Regions from separate parts of the Sphingomonas panacis genome, predicted to be linked through region 4. Evidence: predicted binding sites of a transcription regulator. Region 4 holds the regulator's gene; each other region holds the start of a gene.
What was found. The regulator LexA, encoded in region 4, represses DNA repair genes until DNA is damaged. The targets are predictions, from matches to a motif close to GTTCCNCNCTTGTTCT.

Region 1: the regulator LexA is predicted to act here: its motif matches at 2,902-2,917, upstream of J0A91_RS17880 (putative DNA modification/repair radical SAM protein).
Region 2: the regulator LexA is predicted to act here: its motif matches at 3,094-3,109, upstream of J0A91_RS18155 (ATP-dependent helicase).
Region 3: the regulator LexA is predicted to act here: its motif matches at 1,202-1,217, upstream of J0A91_RS17150 (DNA recombination protein RmuC).

The regions. Positions count from the first base shown of each region.
Region 1 covers NZ_CP014168.1:3,921,442-3,925,761, reverse strand. Annotated here, with positions in the region: gene J0A91_RS17890 (PAS domain-containing protein) at 1-172, opposite strand, end outside; gene J0A91_RS17885 (UdgX family uracil-DNA binding protein) at 276-1,637, opposite strand; gene J0A91_RS17880 (putative DNA modification/repair radical SAM protein) at 1,658-2,899, opposite strand; gene mtgA (monofunctional biosynthetic peptidoglycan transglycosylase) at 3,081-3,758, opposite strand; gene rpoH (RNA polymerase sigma factor RpoH) at 3,867-4,320, opposite strand, start outside.
Region 2 covers NZ_CP014168.1:3,983,065-3,987,384, forward strand. Annotated here, with positions in the region: gene J0A91_RS18145 (SPOR domain-containing protein) at 76-1,101, shown strand; gene J0A91_RS18150 (inorganic phosphate transporter) at 1,237-2,883, opposite strand; gene J0A91_RS18155 (ATP-dependent helicase) at 3,113-4,320, shown strand, end outside.
Region 3 covers NZ_CP014168.1:3,774,192-3,778,511, reverse strand. Annotated here, with positions in the region: gene J0A91_RS17160 (XrtA/PEP-CTERM system amidotransferase) at 1-564, shown strand, start outside; gene def (peptide deformylase) at 615-1,154, shown strand; gene J0A91_RS17150 (DNA recombination protein RmuC) at 1,456-2,781, shown strand; gene J0A91_RS17145 (AAA family ATPase) at 2,783-3,088, shown strand; gene J0A91_RS17140 (AAA family ATPase) at 3,223-3,531, shown strand; gene J0A91_RS17135 (GAF domain-containing protein) at 3,568-4,092, opposite strand; gene mfd (transcription-repair coupling factor) at 4,142-4,320, opposite strand, start outside.
Region 4 covers NZ_CP014168.1:4,640,798-4,645,117, forward strand. Annotated here, with positions in the region: gene J0A91_RS21510 (molybdopterin molybdotransferase MoeA) at 234-1,418, shown strand; gene lexA (transcriptional repressor LexA) at 1,487-2,164, shown strand; partial or broken gene J0A91_RS21520 (ComEC/Rec2 family competence protein) at 2,169-4,286, opposite strand; gene gltX (glutamate--tRNA ligase) at 4,315-4,320, shown strand, end outside.

The sequences.
Region 1 (4,320 bases), 720 kb from region 4:
ACTGGCGGCCGGCGCCGATCAGATTAATGACGCCGATCGGGGTGCCACACAGATCGGCGGCAAGGCGCGCTACCTCGTCGAACGCCGGCTCGCGCGGCGTATCGAGGATGTGGTAGCTGTCCAGCGCCTCCAGCCGACGCCGTTCCCGGTCGTCCGCGTCCATCTCACTCATGTTGTCGCATTTCCGCTGTTGCCCGCCCGACCGGGACGGGCGTGTTCAAGATCGCGAGGCAAGCAACGCACTTCCGCGCGGTATGATCCGGCGCGAGCTTGATCTATGTGTGAGCGGCGGACTTCAGATCGGCGACAAAGCGGGCGTATTCCTCGGTCCTGGCGACCGGGTCGGGCAGACGCAGCAGATAGCTCGGATGGACGGTGATCCACGCTTCACCGCCGCCGGGGAGTTCAAGCGCACGGCCGCGTTCCCGGCTGATCGTTACCGCCTTGCCGAACAGCGACCGCGCCGCCGTCGCGCCGAGCGCGACCGTTCGCTTGGGCCGCAGCAGGGCGCGCTCCTGCTCGATCCACCAGCGGCAGGCGGTGATTTCGCCGGCATCGGGCTTGGCGTGGATGCGGCGTTTGCCGCGCTGTTCGAACTTGAAATGCTTGACCGCGTTGGTGACGTAGATGGTGCCGCGATCGATCCCGGCTTCGGTCAGCGCGCGGTCGAACACTTGGCCGGCGGGGCCGACGAACGGGCGGCCGGCGAGATCCTCCTGATCGCCCGGCTGCTCGCCGACGAACATCATCGCTGCGTCGACCGGCCCTTCGCCAAACACGGTCTGGGTGGCGTGTTCGTGAAGCGGGCAGCGCGTGCAGCTCATCGATTCTTCGCGCAAGGCCGCCCACGCCGCTTCGATATTACCGCCCGCCTTGGTCCGCGCCGTCTCCACCATGCCCGCCTCCCGCGCCTGTGCGCCTGCAATCAACTGCGGCACCAACGCGGTTTCGGGCATGTTTTTCCAATATTTGCGCGGCATCTCCTTGAGCATCATGCCGACCTTCAGCCGGGCCGGGTTGAAGATCGCGGCATAATAGCTCTGCCACATCGCTTCGACGGGATCGCCATCGGGGGCCTCGGCCTTGGTGGCACCCGGCCCCTCGGCGAGCGTCGCGCCATCCCAATGGATCGACACCTCCGGGGTCAGGATCGACCAGCGCATCGCCGCGAACCGGTCCATGAAAAACCCGGCGTTGGCGCGGACGATGTGGAAATCGGGTTCGAACCACGCGACGAAGCGTGCGCCATCGGGCTCGACGACTTCGCGAAAGCGGACGAACGCGCGCATCTTGTGGATGTCGCGACGGACCTCGCGGGCGAGACCCTCGACGCGGCGTACCAGCGGATCGGCGGCATCGTCGAGCAGCCCCGGCCGCACCAGCAGCGTGTGGAGCAACGCGAAGCGTTCGCGATCGGTGTGGAGGATCGCTTTGCGGGCGAGATCGACAAAAGCGCGCGGCACCGTGAAATTGGCGGCCGAAGCGGTTGCGGGGGCTTCCGACCCGAACAGTTCGCCCGGCTGGTCTCCGACGCGCCACACGATCCGCTCGGGCGCGACGTGATCCTGAACTGCAGCGCGGACACCCTCGCGCCAGCCGTCGAAATCGTCCTCCGCGTCGAGCGCGATCACGCGCATTGCGTCGGCCGTGCGCATCGTCACCCGAACAATTCCATCTGCTTCGCCGCCGGTTTGGGGAGCTGCAGATCGGCCTTGTCGGCGAGCGCGACCGGCCGCCAGTCGCTCGCGATCAGGAAGGGACGCACCTTGGCGAGCGAAACGGTGAGCCGCCCGATGTCGGCGAGGGTGAGCCGCCGTCCGCGCCGAGCGGCGACGATCTTGTCGACCGCGCGCGTGCCGAGGCCGGGCACGCGCAGCAGCATTTCGCGCGGGCCTGTGTTGACATCGACCGGGAAGGCGCCGCGGAATTTGAGCGCCCAGGCGAGCTTGGGATCGATGTCGAGCCGCATCATGCCATTGTCATCGGCCGCATCGGCGACCTCACCGGGCTTGAAGCCGTAGAAGCGCATCAGCCAGTCAGACTGGTACAGGCGATGTTCTCGCATCAGCGGCGGGCGCTGGAGCGGCAGCACAGCGCTTGCATCTGGGATCGGCGAAAATGCCGAGTAATAGACGCGCTTGAGGTTGAACGATCCGTACAGCCCGGCAGCGCGCGAGACGATGTCGCGGTCGGTCGCGGCGTCGGCGCCGACGATCATCTGGGTCGATTGCCCGGCGGGGGCGAAGCGCGGCGCGGACCTGTAGTGTTTCTTCGCGTCGGCGGTGTCGAGGATCGCGTCGGACATGCCGGCCATCGCGTCCTCGATGCGATCCTGCGACTTCTCGGGCGCGAGCCGCTTGAGACCGCTTGCGGTCGGCAGTTCGACGTTGATCGAGATGCGGTCGGCATGAAGCCCGGCCTGGTGGATCAGTTCGGGATCGGCGTCTGGGATCGTCTTGAGGTGAATGTAGCCGCGAAATTCATGATCCTCGCGCAAGCTGCGTGCAACTTCGACGATTTGCTCCATCGTGTAGTTCGACGAGCCGATGATTCCCGAGGAGAGGAACAGGCCCTCGATGTAGTTGCGGCGATAGAAGGAGAGGGTGAGCCGCACCACTTCATCGGTGGTGAATCGCGCGCGGCGGACGTTGCTGCTCTTGCGGTTGATACAATAATGGCAGTCGAAGATGCAGCTGTTGGTGAGCAGGATCTTGAGCAGGCTGATGCAGCGCCCGTCCGGCGCATAGGCATGGCAGATACCCATACCGCTATCGGTCGAGCCGATCCCCTTGCCGTCGCGCGAGGTGCGCTTGACCGAGCCGGACGAAGCGCAGCTTGCGTCGTATTTGGCGGCATCGGCAAGAATCTCGAGTTTCGCGCGGGTATCGAGCTGGGCCATACGTTCTGTATATGTTCTAATCGGTTGGATGTCGAGCGGCCATCATCTTTGACCGCTTATCAGGTCCAATCACCCCCACCGTTCGCACTGAGCTTGTCGAAGTGCGTATCACGATGGACGCCGCTTTGGGCACGTGCTTCGACAAGCTCAGCACGAACGGGGAGACGGGGCTCGTCGCGATCTACCGCAGGCAGGCATCCAATCCGTCGTTGCGCACCACACCGACGCGGCGCGACAGCACATTGCCGTGGCGGCGCACGAAGCCGTGGGGATCGATCACCGCGCGCTTCTTGGGCTGGGGCAGCACCGCCGCCATACGACCGGCCTCGGCGGGGGTCAGCGAAGAGGCGTCGTGGTGGAAATAGCGCATCGCGCCGGCGTTGACGCCGTAGGTGCCGATCCCCGTCTCGGCGACGTTCAGATAGACTTCCATGATGCGGCGCTTGCCCCACAGATTTTCAATGAGGACGGTGAAATACGCCTCCAGCGCCTTGCGGGCATAGCCGCCGCCCTGGATGAGAAAGACGTTCTTGGCGGTTTGCTGGCTGATCGTCGAGCCGCCACGGATACGGCCGCCGCGCGCGTTGCGCAGATAGGCTTTCTCGATCGCGGCGACATCGAAGCCGTGGTGCGAGCAGAAGCGCGAATCCTCACCGGCGATCGCGGCGCGCGGCATATCGGGATCAATCCGCGATAACGGCATCCACGATTTGGTGATGCCGTGCCCGCTCAAGCCATCGGCCAGCATCGTCAGCGTCACCGGCGGCGGCACGAAGCGGTACACGATCACCATCGCCACCGAGAGGATCAGGAAGCCAAGCACCAGCTTGAACACCCAACCGATCAGCCGGAGGATCATCGATCGCCGCCGGTGCGGTGAAATATCGTCATGTGTGGTCCGGCTCGGCGGGGCGTGGGCGGTTTGGCATGCCGCATCATCACGCCCCGCGCGCCGATCCGCAAGCGCTCAGGCGGCGACGAGCATGCGCTTGTCGCCGGCGAGCCGCATCATCGCCTTTTGCAGCTTCTCGAACGCGCGCACCTCGATCTGGCGGACGCGTTCGCGCGACACGCCATAGACCTGGCTCAGCTCTTCGAGCGTTTTCGGCTCGTCGGTGAGGCGGCGTTCGGTGAGGATGTGCTGCTCACGCTCGTTGAGGTCGGTCATCGCGCTTTCGAGCATCGCGTGGCGGACGTCGGCCTCCTGCGCGTCGGCGACGATCGTGTCCTGCAACGGCGAATCGTCCTGAAGCCAATCCTGCCACTGGCCGTCGCCATCCTCACGCATCGGCACGTTAAGCGAGGTGTCGCCACCCATCGACATGCGACGGTTCATGCTCGTCACCTCGGCCTCGGTCACGCCGAGATCGTGCGCGATCTTGGCGAGATGCTCGGGGCTGAGATCGCCGTCCTCGAACGCG
Region 2 (4,320 bases), 660 kb from region 4:
ACGAAATCTTTGCCAATCTTGCGTATCTCAGCGTAACCGAAGGTGATTTTGGGGCGATGAAATGCGGGTCCGCGTATGAAGACATGGATTTTGGTCTCGGTGGCGGCGGGTGGCATGGCTCTCGCGGTGCCGGCGTTCGCCGACGTCAAAGCCGGCGTGGATGCGTGGAGCCGTGGCGATTACCGCAAGGCGATCGACGAATGGCGCCCGGCCGCGATCAAGGGCGATGCCGACGCGCAGTTCAATCTCGGCCAGGCCTATAAGCTCGGCCGCGGCGTTCCCACCGATCTGCCGATGGCGGAAAGCTGGTATCGCAAGGCGGCGATGCAGGGCCATCTTCAGGCCGAGGACAATTACGGGCTGATCCTGTTCGATCAGGGCAAGCGCACCGATGCGGTCCACTGGCTCGAACGTTCCGCCACACGCGGCGAGCCGCGCGCGCAGCTCGTGTACGGCACGATGCTGTTCAACGGCGACAGCGTCAGCAAGGATTGGCCGCGCGCCTATGCGCTGATCCTGCGCTCGGCCGCGCAAGGGCAGCCACGCGCGCCGCAGGTGCAGGCGCAGATGGACCAGTATCTCTCGCCCGAGGACCGCCAGAAGGGCATGGCCCTCTCCCGCCAGTACGAGGCGGACGAGAAACGCCCGCAGCTCCCACCCGAAATCGCGAACGCCGGCGCGCAGACCGCGATGCGCGGCGCCGATCTGCCGCCCTCCGCCTACGATCCCAACGCGCGGCCCGCGCCCACCGTCCATACGCCCCGGCAGGACGAACCCGACGCACCGCCGCGCGGCAACGCTCCCGATGCGCCGCGCACACGCCCGACGCCGCCGCCGCCCCGCCCGCGCCCCGCACCGGCGCAGCCCGCGCCGACTCTGGCCGGCAACGGCCGCTGGCGAATCCAGCTCGGCGCGTTCCGCGACGAGGGCAATGCGCGCGGCCTGTGGCAATCGGTGCAGGGCCGCCTGCCCGGCCTGCAACCCTATTATGTGAAAACCGGCGCGGTCACCCGCCTCCAGGCCGGCCCGCTCGCCTCAAGCGCCGCCGCCACCCGCGCCTGCGCCGCCGCCCGGACGAGCTGCGTACCCGTCGCGCCATAACGACACCCGCCCGTTCGTGCCGAGCGTTTCGAAGCATGAACGGGTGAAGGTTTGAAACGGTTAAAGAAACGCGCGCACTCTCGCCGTTCGTCCTGAGCGTGTCGAAGGGCGTGCCCGGAGCGCGCGCTTAAAGGCTCACCCCGCCGAAGCGCGCACCACGCCGAGCAGCAGCCAGTACAACCCGCCCGACAGCAGCATCGCCGCCGGCAGCGTCATCACCCAGGCGAGCACCATGTTGAGGATCGTGCGCGTCTGCAACCCGCTGCCGCTCGCCACCGACGCGCCCGCCACACCGCTCGACAGGATGTGCGTCGTCGAAACCGGCGCCGCGAACAGATCGGCGGTCATGATCGTGAAGGCGGCAACGATTTCGGCGGAGGCGCCCATGCCGTAGGTCAGATGCGTCTTGCCGATCTTCTCGCCGACCGTGACGACGATCCGCTTCCAGCCGACCATCGTGCCGAGCCCGAGCGCGATCGCGACGATCACCTTCACCCATAGCGGGATGAAGCGCGTGCCCTTTTCGAGATGCTTCTGATACGCACCGATCGCGTCCAGCTCGTCCGCCGAGAAGATCGTTTCGGACGCTTTGTCCTTGGTCACGAACTGCGCGACGCCCTGCAAAAGATACATGTCGTTGCGCAGGTTCGGCGTCGCCGCCGCCGGCACCTTGTCGAGCGAACCATATCCCGAAATGCGCGCGGTGACATCGTGCGAAAGCGTGTCGATCGCGCCATAGGTCGCGGGCCCGGTCGCCTTCTTGGTCTCCAGCGCATGAGTCAGCACCACCCGCGCCGCGCCGACATCGCTGCCGACCGTGCCGCCATGCGCGCGGAACGCGGTGGCGGCGGCGTTGGCCGATGCGGTGAAGGCGGGCATCTCGCTCGCCGGCATGGTGCGGTTGAGCGCATAGGCGGTCGGCGCGCAGCCGATCAGGATCAGCATGATGAGCCCCATGCCCTTCTGCCCGTCATTGCTGCCGTGGAAGAAGGAGACCGCGGTACAGGTCGCGATCAGCGTCGCGCGGATGCCCTTGGGCGGCGGTGAATCGGCGCTCGGCGCGGTGTAGAGCGTCGGGTTGCGCAGCACGCGCTTCATCACCAGCAGCAGCACCATCGACGCGACGAAGCCGATCAGCGGGCTGAACAGCAACGCCGACAGCACCTTCTGCGCCTGCCCCCAGTCCACGCCCGAGGTGCCGTTGCCGCCATGCGCCAGGATCTGGTTGGCGAAGCCGACGCCCAGCACCGAGCCGATCAGCGCATGGCTCGACGAATTGGGCAACCCGACATACCAGGTCGCGAGGTTCCAGATCACCGCCGCCAGCAGCAGCGCGAAGATCATCGCGAATCCGGCGCCCGACCCGACGTGGAGGATCAGGTCGACCGGCAGCAGCGTCACGATCGCATAGGCCACTGCGCCGCTCGAAAACATCACGCCGAGGAAGTTGAAGAACCCGGACCATACCACCGCCACCGGAGCCGGCAGCGAGTGCGTGTAGATCACCGTGGCGACCGCGTTGGCGGTGTCATGGAAGCCGTTGACGAACTCGAACCCAAGCGCGATCAGCAGCGCCAGCGCGAGGAACGCGAAGGTCGCGGTCGCCAGCCCCTCGCCCGCCTGCGCGGTATCGAACAGGATGCTCGCGCCCGCATAACCGATCGCACCGACGATGATCGCGAGGAAGATCCAGCGCCCCGCCGGGTGCAAGGGCCGGTCAATATGCGGCACGCCGACGGCACGTTCACTCGGTTCGAGTGACGCTGTAGTGGATATATCCATAAAGTCGGCGTGGCCTGCTTCTGTTACCATATGATGACAGCAGCGTTCTTGGCGAAGCCCCGTCGAAAACGGCGCGTTGGTCGCACCGATGTTGCGGCGCCCCTTAATCTCGATTTGTTTCGGCGGCAACCGGCGCGCACCGGGCCGGCATCGCTTCGTCGCATCGCGCGCGGCTTTGCGCGGCGATCAAAGATTGCCCTCGCCGCTCCCGTTCCCTACCTGTTCGCCGATGAATATCCCCGCGCCCGCCCCCGAACCCGCCTATCTCAAAGGCCTCAACGCGCCGCAGCGCGATGCCGTGCTCACCACTGAAGGCCCCGTTCTGGTGCTCGCCGGCGCAGGCACCGGCAAGACCGCCGCGCTCACCGCCCGGCTCGGCCACCTACTCGCGACCCGCCGCGCCTACCCGAGCGAAATCCTCAGCGTCACCTTCACCAACAAGGCCGCGCGCGAGATGCGCGAGCGCGTCGGCCGGCTCGTCGGCGATGTCGTCGAGGGGATGCCGTGGCTCGGCACCTTCCACGCGATCGGCGCGAAGATGCTGCGCCGCCATGCCGAACTGGTCGGGCTGCAATCGAATTTCTCGATTCTCGACACCGACGATCAGTTGCGGCTCCTGAAGCAGCTCGTCATCGCCGCCGACATCGACGAGAAGCGCTTCCCCGCGCGCAGCCTCGCCGGGCTGATCGACGAATGGAAGAACAAGGGCCTCGTCCCCAGCGATATCGACGCGGGCGAGAGCGAACGCTACGCCAACGGGCGCGGCGGCGAACTCTACCAGCAATACCAGACTCGCCTCGCCGCCCTGAACGCCTGCGATTTCGGCGATCTGCTGCTCCACATGCTGACCATCCTCAAGCGCGACCGCGAGGTGCTCGCCGATTATCAGCGCCGCTTCAAATACATCATGGTCGACGAATATCAGGACACCAACAGCGTCCAGTATCTCTGGCTCCGCCTGCTCGCGCAGGAGCGCAAGAACATCTGCTGCGTCGGCGACGATGACCAGTCGATCTATTCGTGGCGCGGCGCGCAGGTCGAGAACATCCTCAAGTTCGAGAAGGATTTCCCCGGCGCCAAGGTGATCCGGCTCGAACAAAATTACCGATCGACCCCGCACATCCTCGCCGCCGCGAGCGGCGTGATCGCCAACAATTCGGGGCGGCTCGGCAAGACCTTGTGGACCGAGGAAGCCGACGGCGACAAGGTCAGCGTGTTCGGCGTGTGGGACGGCCCCGAGGAAGCCCGCCGCGTCGGCGAGGAGATCGAGGCGGCGCAACGCAACGGCCAGTCGCTCGATCGCATCGCCATCCTCGTCCGCGCGCAGCATCAGACGCGAGAGTTCGAGGATCGCTTCATCGCGATCGGCCTGAATTACCGCATCATCGGCGGCTTCCGCTTCTACGAGCGCGCCGAAATCCGCGACGCGCTCGCCTA
Region 3 (4,320 bases), 870 kb from region 4:
CGCGCGGCTCTGCTCACCGACACCGCCCGCAAGGCGCTCGGCGGGCACCGCGCCGAGGACCGCTACGTCCGCGCGATGCGCGACGCGCCGGCACGCGATGCGCTCGATCGCGCGCAATATGCCGATTTCCAGCATTGGCTGCCCGGCGACATCCTCACCAAAGCTGATCGCACCAGCATGGCGGTGAGCCTCGAAGCGCGCGAACCGCTGCTCGACTACAAGCTCGTCGAATTCGCCGCGACCTTGCCCGATGATCTGCGGCTGCGCCACGGGCAGGGCAAGTGGCTGATGAAGAAGGCGATGGAGCGCTATCTGCCCAAGGACATTCTCTATCGCCCGAAAATGGGGTTCGTCACCCCGGTCGGGGCATGGTTCCGGGGGAGCCTCGCCGATGAAGCGGCGGCGCTGGCGCGTTCGCGCACGCTGATCGGCAGCGGCTGGTTCGATCCGCGCGCGATCGAGACAATCGCCGCCGATCATCGCGCCGGCCGCGCCGATCATGGCCGGACCTTGTGGCAATTGGTGATGCTCGAACGCAGCATGGCGCGGCTGTTCGGCGCGTGATCGGGGCGGTCCGGCTTGACGAACGCCGGCGCGCTTCCTAGCTCGCCGACATGGCCATCATGGAAATCCTCGAAGTCCCGGACCCCCGGCTGAAGAAGCACGCGAAGCCCGTCGATGTGATCGACGACGGCGTGCGCAAGATCGTGTCCGACATGTTCGACACGATGTACGACGCGCGCGGCATCGGTCTCGCCTCGATTCAGGTCGGGGTCGAGCAGGCGATCGTGGTGATCGATCTTCAGGAAGACGAGCCGCCGCTCGAAGAGGGCGGCGAACCGCGCCCCGGCCGGCAGCCGCGCGTGTTCATCAACCCGGAGATCCTGTGGCAGAGCGACGATCTCGCGGTGTACGCCGAAGGGTGTCTGTCGATCCCCGAGAATTACGCCGATGTCGAGCGCCCCGCGCGGTGCCGGGTGAAGTGGCTCGACCTCGACGGCAACGCACATGAGGAAGAGTTCGACGGGCTGATATCGACCTGCGTCCAGCATGAGATGGATCACCTCGCCGGCATCGTCTTCATCGATCACGTCTCGCGGCTGAAGCGCGACATGATCCTCAAGAAGCTCGCGAAAGCCCGCAAGGCGGCCTAATCACCGTTTGTCGCAGCGCGGTTGATCGCGTCGACCGGAGGCGATAGGTTCGCTCTTCGTTCCGGGGAGCAGGCGTTTGGACGGGTTTTTCGCGATTATCGTCATCGTGGCGCTGCTATGCGGCGTGGCGCTGGGCTGGTTCCTCGGGCAGCGCGGAACGGCGGCGATCCAGTCCGAGCGCGACGCGCGCGAGGCCGATTTCAAGCGTGCGATCGTCGATCTCGCCAGCGCCGAGGAGCGCGCGCGCGCGGCGTTCGGCTTGCGCGAGGAACTCGCCGAAGTGCGCGCCGAGCTTTCCGAGATGCGCGAGGATCGTGACCGCGTTCGGCTGGAGAATACCGCGCTCAAGACGCACGCCGCCTCGTTCGAGCATCGCCTTTCCGAGCGGTTGGCGGAAGAAGAGGCGCGGCTCAAGATGGCGCATGACGCGCACGAGGCGCGCGAACGTGCGCTGCGCGAGGCGTTTCAGGCGCGCGAGCAGACCAGCACCGAGACGTATGAAGCGCGAATCGCCGGGCTGCTTCACGCCAAGGATCTGCTCGCCACCCAGTTCGCCGAAGTCTCCAACAAGCTGCTGACCGAGGCGCAGGAGAATTTCCTCAAGCGCGCCGACGAACGTTTCCGCCAGTCCGAGGAGACGGCGGGGCAGAACCTCAAGTCGATGCTCCAGCCGGTCAGCGACCGCCTGCTGCGCTACGAGGAAACCGTCACCAAGGTCGAGGCCGAACGGCTGAGCGCGTTCGACCAGTTGAAGGGGCAACTCGAAGGCCTGCGGGTCGGGCAGGAGAAGGTCTCCACCGAGGCGGCCAAGCTGGTCAATTCGCTGCGCAATGCGCCCAAATCGCGCGGGCGCTGGGGCGAGCAGCAGTTGAAGAACGTGCTCGAAACCTGCGGCCTGTCCGAACATACCGATTTCCAGACCGAGGTGAGCATCGCCGGCGGTGACGAGGGCGGGCGGCTTCGCCCGGACGCGATCGTCAAGGTGCCAGGCGGGCGCAGTCTGGTCATCGACGCCAAGGTCTCGCTCAACGCCTATCAGGATGCGTTCGGTGCGGTCGACGAGGCAGAGCGCAAGCGCGGGCTCGATCTCCACGCGGCCTCGATGCGCGCGCACGTCAACGGCCTCGGCAACAAATCCTATTGGAGCCAATTTCCCGACGCGCCCGACTACGTCATCATGTTCGTACCCGGAGAACATTTCCTGTCGGCGGCGTTGGAGCATGACCCGACCTTGTGGGATTTCGCGTTCGACAAGCGCGTGCTGCTGGCGACGCCGACCAACCTGATCGCGATCGCGCGCACCGTCTCGGCGGTGTGGCGGCAGGAGAAGCTGGCCGCCGACGCGCGCCGGATCGGCGAACTCGGCAAGGAGATGCACGATCGTCTCGCCGTCGCGGCCGAGCATATGCGTGTGGTCGGCAGCGGGCTGGGCAGTGCCGTCAACCGGTACAATGATTTCGTCGGCTCGTTCGAGCGCAACGTGCTGAGTACGGGCCGCAAGTTCCGCGATCTCAACATCGAATCGACCGCCAAGGAAATCCCGTCGCTGCAACCGGTCGAAGCGCTGGCGCGCTACGGCGACGCCGCGCCGGCGCTTGCCGCGCCGGTGGACGAAGCGGCGGAGTAACGTGGCGAAGGGGCGCGCTACGACCCTGCCGCCGCCCTATCTGAAACGCGTCTGGCTTGATCCTGACAAGACCGTGGATCGGAGCGCGTATCCTTTCTGTTTGCCGCTGTTTCGTGGCGATTTCGAGATCGCCTTCGATACTGCCGTTACGATCATCGCGGGCGAGAACGGCGTCGGCAAATCCACGATGATCGAAGCCATCGCGGTTCTCGCCGGGTTCGACGAGGATGGTGGTGGCCAGGCTACCGGGCGGTCGATCATTCGCGCGCGCGTGAAGAGGGCGGCGGTGCGCTCTCCACGGCGTTGAAGGCGAGTTGGCTGCCCAAGGTCGGGCAGGGCTGGTTCTTCCGCGCGGAAAGCTTTTTTTCGGTAGCCCGCTATCTCGACGAAAGCGGCAGCCCGTTTGCGGACTTTTTGTCGCACTCGCATGGCGAAGGGTTTATGCGCTTTTTCGAGGAACGCTGCACGCGACCCGGCATCTTCTTCTTCGATGAGCCGGAATCGGCGCTATCGCCGAACCGTCAGTTCGAGTTCCTGAAGCTCCTGCGGCGGATGCAGTCGGGCGGGCAATCGCAGGTGATCATGGCGACGCACTCGCCGATCCTGATGGCGCTTCCCGACGCGGCGCTGCTGCGGATGAATCGTTATGGTCTGGAGCCTGTAGCGCTCGAAGAGACCGACCATTTCCGGATCTTCCGCGAATTCGTGTCGGACCGGCACGGTTTCGTGTCGGCGATGCTGGACGAATAGCGCCAGCGTCGTTCCGACGGGGGTGAGCGTGAAAGCCTACGCCGCCCGCTTGCCCGCGCTCTCGGCCTGCTCCAACACCTCGAACATCTCGATCGCCGCGCCAAGCGCGCGTGCGAGAGCGGCCAGTAGCGCGACCGTCTCGTCGTCGATCTGGCGGGCCTCGCGCCAATAGGCACCAATCGCGCCGACGGGTTCGCCCAGCCCGACCGGGAACACGGCGACACTTTCGGCGAACGTCGCGAGATAGGCGTTTTGCGGCACGTCATCGGCGAGCCGAACCTCGGGGATGATGATCGGCCGCTTCTGCAGGATAGCGTACCCCGCCAGGCATTCGGTGATCGGGAAGCGCCGCCCTTCCCAAAAGGGCATCGGCGCATCTTCCGCCACATAGACGGTTTCATCGCCCTCGCGGCGAACGATCGTCACGCCATCCGCACCGATCACCCGGCGCGCGCAGGTGCGCAACATCGCGGTGGCGTCAATCTGTGTGGCCGATCGCGAGAGTCGATGAACCGCCTCGGCCAGCGCGTGCCAACGATCGATCGGCGTCCCGTCCGACATGCCTCTTCTCCCAGGGCGTCATTTCCTGACGACCCGGGAGAACAGTATATCACCCCGCCGCTTTCGCCAGCCCCTTCGCCAGTTGCAGCGCGCCGTGGAGCCGCGCCTTGGGGTCGGCCCAGACGCGCGTCACCACCAGCTTGCTGTCGGGGCGCAGTTTCGCCACATCGCCGACGCGTTTGAGCCACGCCAGCAGCCCATCGATATTCGGCGGCTTGTCATCGTGGA
Region 4 (4,320 bases):
ATCAACTGCTACAATCCGCTCCCCACAGGAAACGCGACAGTAATCTAACGTCGGCCACGCTCTTAAAATCGGAGCGTGGGTTGGCGCCCTTACGCGGCGCATAAACTATAAATCGAACATCCTCACCCGAACATGCCTCTACTGTCCTAGTAGCCCTACACCCTCAACTCCCATATAGTGCGCTCCCCGGTACACGCCCCGGAGTAACGCTCACCGTCCCGGACTCCCCCAACATGCCACCCCTAGTCTCCGTAGAAACCGCCCTCGCCCGCCTCCTCGCGCTCGCGCACCCGGTCGCACCCGAAACCGTCCCGATCCGCGCCGCCGCCGGTCGCTGGGCCGCCGAGGACGTCGCGGCGCTGCGCACCCAGCCCTATGCCGATCTCTCGGCTATGGACGGCTATGCGTTGCGCTTCGCCGATCTGCCCGGCCCCTTCACCGTCATCGGCGAGAGCGCGGCCGGCACGCCCTTCGCCGGAACGGTCGGCGCGCAGGAGGCGGTCCGCATCTTCACCGGCGCGACGATGCCCGCCGGGGCCGACACCGTGCTGGTGCAGGAGGAGGCCGCGCGCGACGGCACGATCCTGAGCGTCACCGGCGCAGGCCCGGCCTATGCCGGCCGCAACGTGCGCCGCGCGGGGCTGGATTTCCACGCGGGCGATGTGCTCGTCCCCGCCGGCGCGCGGATCACCCCGGCGCGGATCGCGGTGGCGGCGACCGGCGGGCACGGCACCCTGCCCGTCCGCCGCGCGCTTCGCGTCGCCACCGTCGCGACCGGCGACGAACTGGTCGCGCCCGGCGCGCCGCTGCCGCCCGGCGCTTTGCCCGAATCGAACGGCGCGATGCTCGCCGCGATGCTCGCCGATCTGCCGGTCGAGGTCGTCGATCTCGGCATCCTGCCCGATCGGCTCGACACGATCACCGCCGCCTTCGCACGCGTCGATGCCGATATCCTCGTCACCACCGGCGGCGCGTCGGTCGGCGATCATGATCTGGTGCGGCCCGCGCTGGAGGCGGCGGGCGGCGTCCTCGATTTCTGGCGGATCGCGCTTCGCCCCGGCAAGCCGATGCTGGCGGGGCGGCTGAACGGCACGGTGGTGCTCGGCCTGCCCGGCAACCCCGTCTCCGCCTTCGTCACCGCGACGTTGTTCCTGCGCCCGCTCATCGCGTTCATGAGCGGTGCCGCCGATCCCCAGCCGCGCCGCGCGAGCGCGATCCTCGGCGAAGACCTGCCCGCCAACGATCACCGCGCCGATTATCTGCGTGCCGAGACGCGGGGTGGCCGCGTCTATGTCGCGGCGATCCAGGACAGTTCGATGCTGCGCACGCTTGCCCGCGCCGACTGCCTGGTGATCCGCGCGCCGAACGCGCCCGCCGCCAAGGCCGGCGACTCGGTGGAAATCCTGCCGCTCGGCTGATGGACGCTGCTTGACTTGCATCCTACCGTTCCATATTGGTTCCGCATCTGTTCGGACGGAGGAACGCGATGCTCACTCGCAAGCAGCACGAGCTGATCTGCTTCATCAATGATCGCCTGGAGGAAACCGGCGTGTCGCCCTCGTTCGAGGAGATGAAGGACGCGCTCGATCTCAAGTCGAAGTCGGGCGTGCATCGTTTGATCAGCGCGCTCGAGGAACGCCAGTTCATCCGCCGCTTGCCGAACCGCGCGCGTGCGCTCGAAGTGCTGCGCATGCCCGAGCGTGTCGCGACCGCAAAGAAGGCAAACGTCGCACCACCTTTGCCACCCGCAAACATCCGCACCCTGCCCCAGCCCGCCAACGACGTGATCGAAATCCCGCTCCACGGCCGCATCGCCGCCGGCGTGCCGATCGAGGCGTTCGAGGGCCAGTCGATGCTCGCGGTCCCCGCCGCCCTGTTGGGCGGTGGCGAGCATTATGCCCTTGAAGTCGCAGGCGATTCGATGGTCGATGCCGGTATCTTGGATGGCGATTACGCGCTCATCCGCCGCACCGAAACCGCCCGCGACGGCGAGATCGTCGTCGCGCTGATCGAAGAGGCCGAAGCGACTCTCAAATACTTCCGCCGCGAAGGCGCGATGGTCCGTCTCGATCCCGCCAACCGCGCCTACGATCCCCAGCGCTACGCCCCCGCCCAGGTCCGTATCCAGGGAAAGCTCGCCGGCCTGCTCCGCCGCTACGACTGACCCGCCACGGATGACGGTCCTCGCTGTGGCTCACGATAGCGATGTTTCGGGTTGAGAAGGTGATCGCCACCCCGCCCGTCCGCGCCAGCGCCACCGCATCGAGCTTCAACCAGCGCGGCGCACACGCGCGCGGCAGCCGCCGCTCGGAGATGACGATATCGGCGCCGGCGCACAGCGGAACGAGCTGCTCGACCGGCACAAGGTAAGAACTCCGCGTCGCAAGGATTCGCCAAGCACCGCGCCGCACAAGACACAGATCGCGACTGCACCGCGCATCAGGCTGTTCGGACATCAGCAGCGGCACCGCATCCACGCCGCCGTTCTCGGCAAAGGTCGATGCGGTATAATCGCCGGTCCGGTCGCGCAGCACCGCCAGATTGCCGCCAGCCGTGCGGATCGCCGCGTGCCGCCCGTCGCCGGTCACGAGCAGATCCGGCGCCGGCGTCAACGCCGCCCACGCCGCCCCGACCACCAGCGGCGCTACGCCCAGCCGCCGCCACCGCGTCCGCCACAAAGCGATCCAAAGCCCGCCCGCGACCATCAACCCGTAGGCGCCCGCGGGCATCGCCGGGATCGAAGCCACCGCCCCCGGCAGCCCCGCCACCGCATGCGCGATCCAGAGCAACACATCGAGCGACCGCGATGTAACCCACCAGAACGGCGCTCCGGCGCCGACGCAATCAAACAGCAACGCCAGCGCCTCGAACGGCATCGTCACGAACGTCGTCAGCGGGATCGCCACGATATTGGCGACCGATCCGTACACGCCCGCCCGGTGGAAGTGGAACACCGAGATCGGGATCAGCGCCAGTTCGACGACGATTCCGGTCAGCAACAGCGACGCCGGCCCACGCAACATCGCCCGCCCGCGCCCTTCCTCATGCGGCCCGAACCAGCGCTTCATCGCGGGATGTTCGTGAAGCGACACGATCGCCACGACCGCCGCGAACGAAAGCTGAAAGCTCGGCCCTGCCAGTGCTTCAGGATAGAGCAACAGCACCACGAACGCCCCCGCCGCGACCAGCCGCAGCGTGATCGCCTCGCGCCCCATCGCCAGCGCGACCAGCACCAGCAGCGCGGCGACGCACGATCGCACGGTCGGCACCTCGGCGCCGGTCAGCACCGTATAACCAATCGCCGCTAGCGCCCCCGCGCCGGCGGCGATCAGCGGCACCCGCCAGCGCAGCGCGATCCACGGCACCAGCGCGAGCAGGCGCGTCACGATCAACATCACCGCGCCGACCACGGCGGTGATGTGCAACCCGCTCACCGACAGCAGATGCGCGAGACCGGACCTCCGCATCGCCTCAGCGTCCTTCTCCGGGATCGCGCCCTGATCGCCGGTAGCGAGCGCGGCCGCGATCGCGCCGGTGCCGCCGCGCGCGCTCGCTTGGATGTGGCGGGACAACCGCTGCCGAAGCCCGTCATTCGCTGGCGCGCCGTGCCTTAGCACCGCCACCGGCGCGATCCCGCGCCCAGTCGCCCCGATCCCATCGAACCAGGCGACCCGCGCGAAATCATAGGCGCCCGGTACGGCGGGCGCTGGCGGCGGGAGCAGCCGCGCGCGCAACCGGATCGTCGCGCCGACGCCCAGCCCCGGCGGCACATCCGCAACCGCGAGGTTGACGCGCAGGTGCGCCGGCAAGACTGGCGCGGCGCGTTTGCCGTCCGCGATCACGCGCAAGGGCGCCAGCCGCAGCCGCACAAGATCGCGCGCGGCGATCGGATCGATCCGTTCGACCTTCGCCTCGAATCGCGCCAGCACGGGGCCGGCAAGCGGCGCAACATCGGCTGACTCGGCGCGCCACCAGATCAAAATGATGCCGAACACGACGAGCAGTGCCGCCACCGCAACCGCTCGCCCCGCCCGATCACCGCGCGCGACCGCGATTGCGGTGAGCGACACGCCTCCTGCCCCCAACGCCGCGACACGCCATGTCAGCGGATCGGGCAGCACCAGCCACGCAGTGATGCCCGCGCCCAGCATCACCGGCAGCCAGAGCACGAGTTGGTCCCGCTCGGCCTCCAGCCATCGCTCCAGCGCCGCGCGGCACGGGCGCTGCCAGCCGATTTGAAGCGGCGAAGGTCGCGTGCTAGGGGCGTCGGCGGCTGAGTTGGCCATCGATATTCATGTCTGGGAGCAAGCGCGGTTGGGC